Regions from separate parts of the Marinobacter sp. BSs20148 genome, predicted to be linked through region 3. Evidence: predicted binding sites of a transcription regulator. Region 3 holds the regulator's gene; each other region holds the start of a gene.
The links. Region 3 encodes sigma-54, which starts transcription at its own class of promoters, with help from an activator protein. Its sites were predicted from a motif close to ANTGGCATNNANNTTGCTNT; they were not measured.
Positions count from the first base shown of each region.

Region 1 (3,679 bases), 1.5 Mb from region 3:
TAGACTTGTCGTCTGCAACCCCGGTACCCATTGCATTGGTCAGCACGACATTGCCGGTACGATAGGCCGCGTAAAGCCCGGGGACTCCAATCATAGAATCCGGGTTGCCCGCCAGAGGGTCCAAGAAATCGTCGTCGATGCGGCGGTAAATAACGTCTACCTGTTGAGGGCCAATCGTCGTTTTCATAAAGACTTTGTTCTGGTGTACAAACAGATCTGCACCTTCCACCAGTTCCACGCCCATTTGCCGCGCCAGGAAAGTATGCTCGAAATAGGCACTGTTGAAACGACCGGGGGTTAGCACCACTATCTTGGGGTTCGGTTTGAGAGACGCTGCCCGCAGGGTTTCGCCCAGCAGGTTCGGGTAATGGTCAATTGGAGCGACCGGTGAGTGGGCAAACAGATGCGGGAAAAGCCGCATCATCATTCTCCGGTTTTCCAGCATGTAGGACACGCCGCTGGGGCAGCGAAGGTTGTCCTCCAGCACATAGAAGTCGCCGTCGCTGTGGCGGATCAGGTCGATACCGGCAATATGGGCGTACAGGTTACGAGGAAGTTTCAGATCCTGCATGCCGGGCTGGTACTGGGGGTTGGAAAAGACTTGTTCCGCACTGATTACGCCGGCCCGAACGATGTCGTAACCATGGTAGATATCGAACAGGAAACGATTAAGTGCCTGCACTCTCTGGCGCAGTCCGGCCTGGAGCTTCTGCCAGTCGCTGGAAGATATAACGCGCGGGATAAGGTCAAACGGAATGAGTCGGTCTGCGCCCTGGTCTTCGCCATAGACATTGAAAGTGATGCCCAGCCGCTGGAATAGTACGTCGGCTTCCCGTCGCTTTTCTGCGATCAGGCTTTCATCCGAGTTTGCGAGCCAATCTTCGAGTATCTTGCAATGTGGCCGCATTCGATTGTCTTGATCGAATAATTCGTCATACAGGCCTTTGCCTGGTGGCTGAATTAGCATGGTTCTGTTCGTCTCTCTGGACCGTGCCGATGAAGTTGGCACCTCTAATGGTATTAATAAGCAAAAGACGAGCCAGTCGATGAAAGTTCACGAATATTGTGCCTTTTAACAAAGGCGACGGTTGGGAATCTGTCGATTCAGAGTGGGCAAAATTCAACAGGCGGCTATAGAACCGCCTGTTGAAAGGTACGAGCAAGTGGAGTGTCCAATTCGGAGGGCTTGACGCCTGTGCAGTGGACACTGACGTCGGCGCCGCTGAACGCTTATTTCTCGATCAGACCCAGAAAAGGCTTCGATCGCGCCTTCAGTGGGGGTGTATTATTGCACTAATAAAGTGCAATAAAGTCGAATTCTGCGCAAAAACCGATCAGGCCGGCTACCAAGTGATACTTTCTACCGGAACCGGCCCGGATTGCATATCGATCACCGTATCCTGGCCCGGTAGCTGGCCGTCGATGATGTCACGGAGCTGAACTTCCTGTTCCGCTTGAGGGCCCGACAGGTCAATAATGATCTCAACCCGCCGGTTTTTCGCTCTGTTCTCGGCCGAATCGTTGTCTACCCATGGCGCGGTATCTGCAAGGCCTTTTACCGCCAACCGATTGGCCTCGACGGTTCCGCTGGTCAGCAGCGCGTTGGCCACAGAGGCGGCGCGGGCGGCAGACAGATCCCAGTTGCTGAAAAACCGGTCGGTACGGATGGGGACGTCGTCTGTGTGACCTTCTATCGTCAATTTGCCGGGAATAATGGCCAGTACTTCGGCCATTTCTAGCAGCAGGCTTTGGAAATCTCTGGTGAGCTTGGCCGATCCAGACGGAAACGAGCCTTTTTCTTCTACTCGAATCACAATACGGTACTGGTCCTGAGTCACAGCTATGTGGCCATCTTTGAGTGCCGGTCCGAGTACCTTGCGCAGTTGTTCCAACTGCACCTGTATTTTTTCCTGCTCGGCAGCTTTGGTAGCACTGTCGACGGCACCCTTCAGGGTATCCAATTCCGGTTTCTGATCGGTAGTAGCCTGCTTTATTTCATTGATTACGGTGGGCTCGGGCGGCGCCGACGAGAAATTGTCGAATATAATGCTGGTGCCCAGAGGGATTTCCACCGCGGGCACATCGCGCTGAACACCGAAGGCTGCGGACAGTTCGCCGGCAATCTGTTTGAATTTCTGAGCGTCGATTTCAGAAAACGACAGTAACAGCACAAAAAAGCACATCAACAGCGACATCAGGTCGGCAAATGTCACAACCCACGCCGGGATGCCAGGCTTCTCTTCTTCCGGGAAGTCTTCCATCGGTTAGTTGTCTGCCGCGGCAGCACTGGCTTCTTCAGATACCTTGTCGCGCTCTTTGGGAGACAGATAACTGGACAGCATCTGCTCGATAATTCGCGGGTTAACGCCTTCTTGAATAGCGCCCAGTGCGTCTATATAAAGCGACTGCATGCGGGCTTCCTGGGTCATTCGCAATGACAATTTGTCCGCAATCGGTGAGGCAATCATGGTCGCTATCATGGCACCGTACAATGTGGTTAGAAGCGCAACCGCCATGGCAGGGCCAATGGATTTCGGGTCTTCCATATTGGACAGCATTTGGACCAGGCCAATCAGCGTGCCAATCATGCCCATGGCGGGGCCAACGTCTGCGAAGGCGGTGAATACCCTGGCGCCAGAACGGTTGTGCTCTAGGGTCATCAGTTGCTCTTTACTGAGCAGTTGTTTGATGGTGGCACCGTCCTGGCCGTCGACCAACATCTGAATGCCGTTACTAAGAAACGGCGAACTTACCTCGCGCCCCTCCAGGCCCAGCACGCCCTGGCGCCGCGCCACATTCGCAATATCTACCAGTTCATCGATGGCTGAGCGGGTTTCTGGAAGTTTGAACTTGAAAGCGCGAATCGCTGCTTTAAATGCGCCCAGAAACTGCTGAAAACTGAATTTGGCCAAAACCACCAAAAGACTACCGCCAATAACAATCAGCAGCGCCGGGCCGTTGAGAAAAACGTCTGGTGACACGCCTAAAATTACCGCCGAGGCGATCAACATCATCGCCCCAACCAGGCCAATCAGAGTGGCAAAATCCACAGTAACTCCAGAATACTCAAGTTGTTGTTATAGAGAGAGCCGGTTTTACCGACTCGTTTTTGCGCGGGCTTTGTTAGTTTGTGTCTTGTAGTTCTTTCCATGCTGCATAACGGTGCAGGTCTGACTCCACCAGTTTCAGGCACAAGGCAACCACGCCTAAATCATCTACGAAGCCGATGGACAAAATAAGGTCTGGAATCAGGTCCAGCGGGTTTAAAACGTAAATCAATGCGCCAACAATGGCGGCGATGCTTTTCCACGGTATACTGCGATAACGACCGTTATAGTAATCTCGCACCAATGAAAACATCAGTTTTATGTCTGTTGTGAACCGTTTTAGCTTACCACTGTTTTTTACCTTTTCCTCTACCGCTTGCTGCTTTTCTAACAGGCGTTGAATATCCGCTTGTTTGACCTTGTCAGACTCCGATTCCAGCTGCCTGCGGGCGGTGCGTTCACTAATAAATGCCATAGCGTGTCCCGATTGAAGGCTGATGGGTCAGGAAAGCGGCCAGTCAGCCGCGTCAACGGTGTGCAGCCCCACGGGCTGCTCGGCGTGGCCGTTCCAGCGGTCAACAAAGGTACCGTTGGGGTCGTATTGCTGGGCTTGCTTGTCCAGATTGAACCGC
Region 1 covers NC_018268.1:276,257-279,935, forward strand. The annotation lists gene MRBBS_RS01195 (circularly permuted type 2 ATP-grasp protein) at 1-967, opposite strand, end outside; gene MRBBS_RS01200 (MotB family protein) at 1,344-2,261, opposite strand; gene MRBBS_RS01205 (MotA/TolQ/ExbB proton channel family protein) at 2,265-3,050, opposite strand; gene MRBBS_RS01210 (YkvA family protein) at 3,124-3,522, opposite strand; gene MRBBS_RS01215 (DASH family cryptochrome) at 3,550-3,679, opposite strand, start outside.
Region 1: the regulator sigma-54 is predicted to act here: its motif matches at 1,025-1,044, upstream of MRBBS_RS01195 (circularly permuted type 2 ATP-grasp protein).

Region 2 (3,679 bases), 870 kb from region 3:
GACAACGGGGCGAGCGGTATCACCTTGGCTTTACAGCATCGATACGACTGTCTGATTCTGGACAATATGCTGCCTATTTAAGCCATATCGCAGGTGAGGGGGGCGTTAAGCCAATGAGTGAAGCTTTTTGGGGGTTCGTGAAGCGCAACTGGCGCGCTGATGTTCGCACTGACCTGCAAGCGCTTCACGTGCTCATGCTGGCACTCTTTGGCTCGCATGATGCTTACGTTGATCCTGAGTCAAGTGCTGATGCCTATCGCCAGCTACTTGGTCTCTCAGCAGTGCCGTTCTTCGAGGTTCGCCTTTTTAACCATGGCGATCACGGTTTGATAAAAACAGAGCAGATAAAACCCGCACATCAAAGCGCAGTCGCTTGGCTCACGCTACTCAAAATTTGGTTTCTTGAAGGCGATATCTCCGCCGATGGAGTCCTTGATAGTTTGGCCAATTGGTTAGACAAGTTTCCCGAACCAGGCATCAAGCTCGCTCACGAAGATGACTGACGTGAAGCCGGAGGCGGACACTATTTTGGCCGCAGGGGTTCGTCTGCACGGTTTTCCCTACGACATCCACGCCTATGCCGAGGTGGCGCCTGTGTTGGCGGCTGCGGGTTGCCGCGTCATCGTGCCCTACCTGCGCGGCTTTGGTGACACGCGCTTCCTGAACGCCGACACAGTGCCCCTGGGGCCACAAAGCGTTCACCGGCTACCTGGGGCAGGACGAATCAACATGGGTTGAGCACGACGCCCGCCTGCTCATGGCCGCGCAGACCACCGCCCCGTACCCCGCCGGTATCCTGATCGACCAGGGGCTGGCCGACAAGTTTCTGCAAGAGCAGCTGCACCCGGAAGCTTTCGAGACTGCCTGCGCCCAGGCCAGCCAGCCGCTGACCCTGCGCTACGACCACGGTTATTACTTCATTGCGTCGGTGATTGATCGGCATTTGACGCATCACGCCAGTCAATTGAGTTGAAAGGCGATTGCACAAATGAAAGAGCCACCCGAAGGTGGCTCTTTTTTGACTCAGCGATCAGGTCTGGCCTTGAGGCAGTGCTTCCACCCCATAACGCTATTTAGCTGCGCCGACGACGCGCGGTGGCAAGACCCAGCAGACCGAGGCCCAGCAAGGCGATGCTGCCAGGCTCAGGAACCTCAGTCCCATTGCGAACATACAGGCTGATGTTCGACAGACTTGGGATTTGGTTACCATTATTTAGGAACGTAACGTTCCATGCTCCTCCACCCTCAGAGTCAACCAATGTGTCGTCGAAAAAATACGCTGCGGTATCATCATTGCCGCCCTTGAGATAGAGGACGAAGTCAAGATAAAAAGGAAGGTTTGGCGATGCCGAACCGTTCGTGTCCTCAATCGTCAGGCTGTATTCGCCCGATGTGGTTGCCGTCAAGCCACTCAGCGTGAACTTAAATCCACCCAGCACGTTGGTGGCGCCGGTAGCGGTGCCGGCACTCGCGCTGCCGAGGGTCACGCCCTCGACGAATCCAAAGCCAAACGTGTTATCCAGATCGGTCTGGTTGGGTTTGTTTCCTGATCCATCCAATGCATTCGAGCACTCGTCAGCGTTTTGTGCACCGGTCGGGTAGGTCGACGAAAAAGTGACGTCCGATACAAGGCAGGCTGCAGCGTTCGCGGCGCCAGCGCCGACGGAGAGCACTGCGGCCAACGCAGCCGACTTGGAAAATTTCGTAAGGTTCATGGTCTTCTCCTGATGAGAAAGTGTGTTTCTCACTACGAAGCAATTTATGCAATTTACGTGCCAGCACTATAAGTCTATGATTTTTTTCATGTCTCTAAAACTCGGATTTTTGGACTGTAAAAAAAACCGACAAATTCCGGGTGAAACGCCGAACATTCTCTAAAACTCGGATCTTTGGACTGTAAAAAAAACCGACAAATTCCGGATGAAACGCCGGCCATGCGTACGGCCATCTCGATGGATGCCTGCGCTCACCTGTCCTTAGCTTGGACGGGCTTGCTAAGCTCCCGCCATGCGACCACGCCAATTCGACCACATCGCCTTCGACTGGGACGGCACCCTGTTCGACTCCACCGCCCTCATCGCCCGCTGCATCCAGGCAGCGGTGCGCGACGTGGGTGGCACCGTGCCGAGCGACCAGGACGCCAGCTACTGTCACCCGCCGTGTGATCTCCATGGCAGCCTGCGCTTCTCATGCGATTGCGTCCTTACAAATGAAAGAGCGGCTGGTTTGAACCGCCGCCTATGGGAACGGGTTCCGGATTACTGGAAAAAAAGTGCGCTAGCAGGGCAGGTGTACTCTGCGGCAGGCTGTCTGTAGCGCTGTGGCGTGATATGTTAACGCTTTTACAACGCATGAGGACGCAGCCCCTATGGTTGGTACACGAATTCTTGTTGGCGTTACCGGCGGCATCGCGGCTTACAAAACGGCGGAACTGGTGCGGCTGTTAAAAAAAGCGGGGCATTCGGTGCAGGTGGTGATGACCCGTGGCGCTGAAGCTTTTGTGACGCCACTGACATTTCAGGCGTTGAGCGGGCAGCCGGTGCGTACCTCGTTGCTAGACCCGGAAGCCGAGGCTGGTATGGGCCACATTGAGCTGGCGAAATGGGCACAACGGATCATTGTGGCTCCAGCGTCGGCAGACTTTATGGCGCGCTTGGCGGCGGGCATGGCCGATGATCTGCTGGCTACGGTGTGCAGTGCTGCCGAGGTGCCCATTGCCCTGGTGCCGGCGATGAATCAGGCCATGTGGGGTAATCATCGTACCCAGCGGGTGGTGCAGCTGTTACAAGCGGACCCCCAGATTCGCCTGTGGGGACCGGCGGAAGGCCAGCAGGCCTGCGGTGATAACGGCCCAGGGCGCATGCTGGAACCAGAGCAGATCATGCAGGCGCTGGCTCAGGAACAAGCGCAAATCGATAATAGCGCCGGGGGTGTGTTGGCTGGCAAACGCCTGGTGATCACCGCTGGGCCAACCCGTGAACCTATTGATCCAGTGCGCTACATCAGCAATCACAGCTCTGGTAAAATGGGCTACGCTATGGCCATAGCCGCGCGCGCTGCCGGCGCTGAGGTCGTGCTGGTCAGCGGGCCGGTGAACCTGCTTCCGCCCGCGGGTATAAACCTGCGCTTGGTGATGACCGCAGAACAAATGCTTGAAACGACGATGGCGGCAGTTGATGAGGGTTGTGATCTTTTTATCGCCACCGCTGCGGTGGCTGACTATCGCCCGCAGGATTATGCCAGCGACAAACTCAAGAAATCCGCCGCCGAGATGACGCTGGCGCTGGTGCGTAATCAGGACACTCTGGCAACTGTAGCAGCGCGGGCAGACGCGCCCTTTACTGTGGGTTTTGCCGCGGAAACCAATGACGTTGCCCGCCATGCCATCAGCAAGATGGGCAAGAAGGGGCTGGATATGATTGTGGCCAACGATGTGTCGGTACCTGGTTTGGGCTTTAACAGCGACAACAACGCCGTCAGCGTATTCACCGCCACTGACCAGTTCCACCTTGGACCCTGTGACAAGCAGCAGATTGCGCACGAGCTGGTGGCGCTGATTGCGCCGCGCCTGAACGCACGCGTTGGCGATAGCCAAAATCAAAATGGCTCTCATCAGAAACCCCAAAATAATGCTGACCGGAAACCTTCATGACCCGCAAAAAACTTCAGATCCGTGTAT
Region 2 covers NC_018268.1:3,723,740-3,727,418, reverse strand. The annotation lists gene MRBBS_RS19250 (response regulator) at 1-81, shown strand, start outside; gene MRBBS_RS17040 (hypothetical protein) at 114-503, shown strand; gene MRBBS_RS19540 (hypothetical protein) at 496-738, shown strand; gene MRBBS_RS17030 (alpha/beta hydrolase-fold protein) at 710-973, shown strand; gene MRBBS_RS17025 (PEP-CTERM sorting domain-containing protein) at 1,074-1,715, opposite strand; gene coaBC (bifunctional phosphopantothenoylcysteine decarboxylase/phosphopantothenate--cysteine ligase CoaBC) at 2,369-3,652, shown strand; gene dut (dUTP diphosphatase) at 3,649-3,679, shown strand, end outside.
Region 2: the regulator sigma-54 is predicted to act here: its motif matches at 1,761-1,780, upstream of MRBBS_RS17025 (PEP-CTERM sorting domain-containing protein).

Region 3 (3,679 bases):
TCGTCGGCGTCTAAAAATATGATTTCAGCACTGATGCCTGTGTCCTTCAGGCGTCGGTGAATATCTTCGAAATTGGCCAGCTCACCGGACAGGTTGCGCGCGTCTATGCTCACCGCCATTTTGTGCAGGCGGCCGGCGGGCTCTTGTGCGGCCGCTTCTCTGGTCAGCGGGAACAGCAGGCCAATGGGTAGGTTGTCGATGCAGTAAAAACCCAGATCTTCAAGAACGTGCAAGGCGGTACTTTTACCCGATCCGGAACGGCCGCTAACAATAATCAGTTTCATCGTCAATAACCCTTTGATTGCGAACGGTCGAAGTGGATCAGGCCAAGACAGACTAGCGTCCGGAGGTCATGCGCTGAAATAGGGTAATGGCATCTTCCGACTGGCGCAGGCGGTCACAAAAAGCCCGATCGTTGAATTTTTCTGCAAGCTGACTAAGCAGCTCAAGATGCTCGCTGGTGGCTTCTTTTGGTACAACCAGAGCAAACACCAAATCTACCGGCTGGTTGTCAATTGCATCGAAGTCCACGCTCTCGCTAAGGGTGACGAGCAGGCCAATAACGTGCTCCAGGCCTTCCAGGCGGCAGTGAGGAATGGCGATGCCCTGGCCGATCCCGGTGGACCCCAGGCGCTCGCGGGCAATCAGATTGCTGAATATCTGAGTGTCGCCCAAGGTGGCGTTATGCAGGTGAATCTGCTCTGCAATAAACTCAAGAACCCTTTTCTTGCTGGACGCTGGCACGTTGCAAAGTGTCAGTTCCGGGGCAAGGATGGTTTCTATTGTCAGGGATGTCTCGCTCATGGGTCGACGGTACTTCCATTAAAAAAAAGGCTGCGGCATGGTGCCATGCCGCAGCGCGTGAAGCGTTTACGCGTTGTATCCGGTGTTAGTTACCGTGCATCCGGGATACTTGCTTTTCTTTGTGCTTGAGAATCTGGCGGTCCAGTTTGTCCACCAGAGCGTCAATAGCTGCGTACATGTCTTCGCTTTCTGCCTTAGCGTGCAATTCGCCACCACTAATATTTACGGTAGCTTCGGCTATCTGGCGCAATTTTTCCACCTGTAGAGTCACATTGGTGTTACTTATCTGGTCGAAGTGGCGCTCCAGGCGCTGGAACTTTTCGTTCACGTACTCTTTGAGTGCTTCGGTCAGTTCGACATGATGGCCAGAAATATTGAGTTGCATAGGCTTCTCCTGCTATCGCATGGGTGTTGTTAGGTCGGTGTTGCTACACCAGTCGCTTTCTTTCGTTCGATGGAGGTATTTGCAGTGCCTCCCGGTATTTGGCCACGGTACGCCGCGCCACTTGGATTCCCTGTTCCCCAAGCATGGCGGCAATCTTGCTGTCGCTCAACGGTTTTTTGGAGGTTTCGACGGCTATCAGTTTTTTTATCATGGCGCGGATGGCGGTTGAAGAACATTCTCCGCCAGCATCGGTACTGACATGGCTTGAGAAAAAATATTTGAGCTCAAAAATGCCGCGAGGTGTGTGCATGAACTTCTGGGTGGTTACCCGGGAGATGGTAGATTCATGCATTTCTACGGCTTGGGCGATTTCCGAAAGGATCAGCGGCTTCATAGCTTCTTCCCCCTGGTCTAGAAAACCCTGTTGGTATTCCACAATACGGGTAGCCACTTTTAGCAGCGTTTCGTTGCGGCTTTGCAGACTTTTGATGAACCATTTAGCCTCTTGTAACTGATCCCGCATGTAGGTGTTGTCAGCGCTGCTATCGGCACGCTTTATCAATGAAGCATAGCTGGCATTGACACGAATGCGCGGTGCAATTTCTGGGTTCAACTCTACCCGCCAGCGCTCGTTGCGCTTGTACACAATCACGTCTGGAATTACGTAGTCCGGTTCGGTTTGGTCAATCACATTGCCGGGGCGCGGGTTCAGGCTGGTAATCAGCGCCAGTACCTGTTTTAGCTGGTCTTCTTTGAGGCGGCTACGGCGCAGCAGTTGGGCGTAGTCACGGTTGCCCAGCAGGCTGATGTAGTGGGTGATGACCATGCGCGCCTGAGAAACCCAAGGGGTGTCTGGTGGCATCTGGTTCAGCTGGATTAGAAGGCATTCCTGCAAGTCGCGACCAAACACACCGGGTGGGTCAAAAAACTGCAGGCGTCGTAGTACCGCTTCCAGTTCATCCAGTTCCAGAGGGTCGTCGTCATGCTCGTCCTGCAGGCCGGTATAAATCTCGGCCAGCGAGCTGGTCAGGTAGCCGCGTTCGTCAACAGCGTCCATCAGGGCGTGAGCAACGGCGCGGTCGCGTTCCGTCATGGTGGTCAGGTTTAGCTGCCACTCCAGGTGATCGCGCAGGGTTTCAGTGGGCGAGTTGCGGGTTTCAAAATCGTAGTCGTTATCGTCGCCATTACTGCTGGCCGGCGCCGGCGCAGATTGGTACACGTCGTCCCAGGCCGTATCTACCGGCAGGTCGTCTGGCAAGGTATCGGGTATTTCATTTTCGCTGGCCCAGTCGGGACCGTTTTCGTTTTCGTCCCAGTCTTTGCTGGTGTCTGAAGATGTCTCTGCTGCGCTTTCAGCGGTGCCGTCCACCCCGCTATTTATCCCACTATCTATCCCACGATCGTCTGCACTGGAGTCCGTGTTTTGATCGTTGTTCGTGTCCGCGTGCGTGGATTCCTCGTCGCCGTGATCGTCGTCTTCCGGTGCTTCCAACATGGGGTTGGATTCCAGCGCCTGCTGGATTTCTTGTTGCAAGTCGAGGGTAGAAAGCTGTAACAGGCGAATCGCCTGCTGGAGCTGGGGCGTCATGGTCAGGCTCTGGCCCAGCTTGAGCTGCAAAGAAGCTTTCATTACCATTCTTGGAAATCCATTACTCGATCGGTTGGCGCGTGGCAGCCACTAAAAAAGGTTGGCTAACCGGGGTTTGCGTTCACAAGCAAGTTCTCTGCCGAGTCTACTAGAGTTCGCCGGGGAATCAACCGATTCACCTGTGGCGATGTCATCGCAAACCCACTTCTAAGGTTCATTACAACCGGAATTCGTTGCCTAGGTAGACCTCTTTGACTTGTTGATTGGCAAAAATTTCAGCGGAGCTGCCGGAAGCAATAATATGGCCGCCGGATACAATGTAGGCGTTTTCGCAGATGTCCAGCGTATCGCGCACGTTGTGGTCGGTGATCAATACGCCTATGCCTTTGTCGCGCAGGTGGCGAATGATTTGCTTGATGTCGCTAACCGAGATTGGGTCGACCCCGGCGAAGGGTTCGTCCAACAGAATAAAAGCGGGCTCCATAGCCAGAGCGCGAGCAATTTCTACCCGGCGACGCTCGCCCCCAGACAGTGCCATACCCATACTGTCGCGGATGTGATTGATGTGAAACTCGGCTAGCAATTCCTCTAACTTCGCGTCGCGTTCCGCCCGTTTCATACCTTTGCGGGTTTCCAGAATGGCCATGATATTGTCGCGCACGCTAAGTTTGCGGAACACCGAGGCTTCCTGGGGCAGATAGCCAATGCCTTTGCGGGCACGGCCGTGCATCGGCAGCGGGGTGATGTCCTGGTTATCGATCGTAATGCGGCCGTGGTCGGCCTGCACCAGCCCCACAATCATGTAAAAGCAGGTGGTTTTGCCGGCACCATTAGGGCCTAGCAGTCCGACGATTTCGCCGCTGCGAATTTCCAGCGAAACGTCAATCACCACTTTTTTCTGT
Region 3 covers NC_018268.1:2,856,910-2,860,588, reverse strand. The annotation lists gene rapZ (RNase adapter RapZ) at 1-284, opposite strand, end outside; gene ptsN (PTS IIA-like nitrogen regulatory protein PtsN) at 337-804, opposite strand; gene hpf (ribosome hibernation promoting factor) at 890-1,189, opposite strand; gene MRBBS_RS12965 (RNA polymerase factor sigma-54) at 1,233-2,825, opposite strand; gene lptB (LPS export ABC transporter ATP-binding protein) at 2,995-3,679, opposite strand, start outside.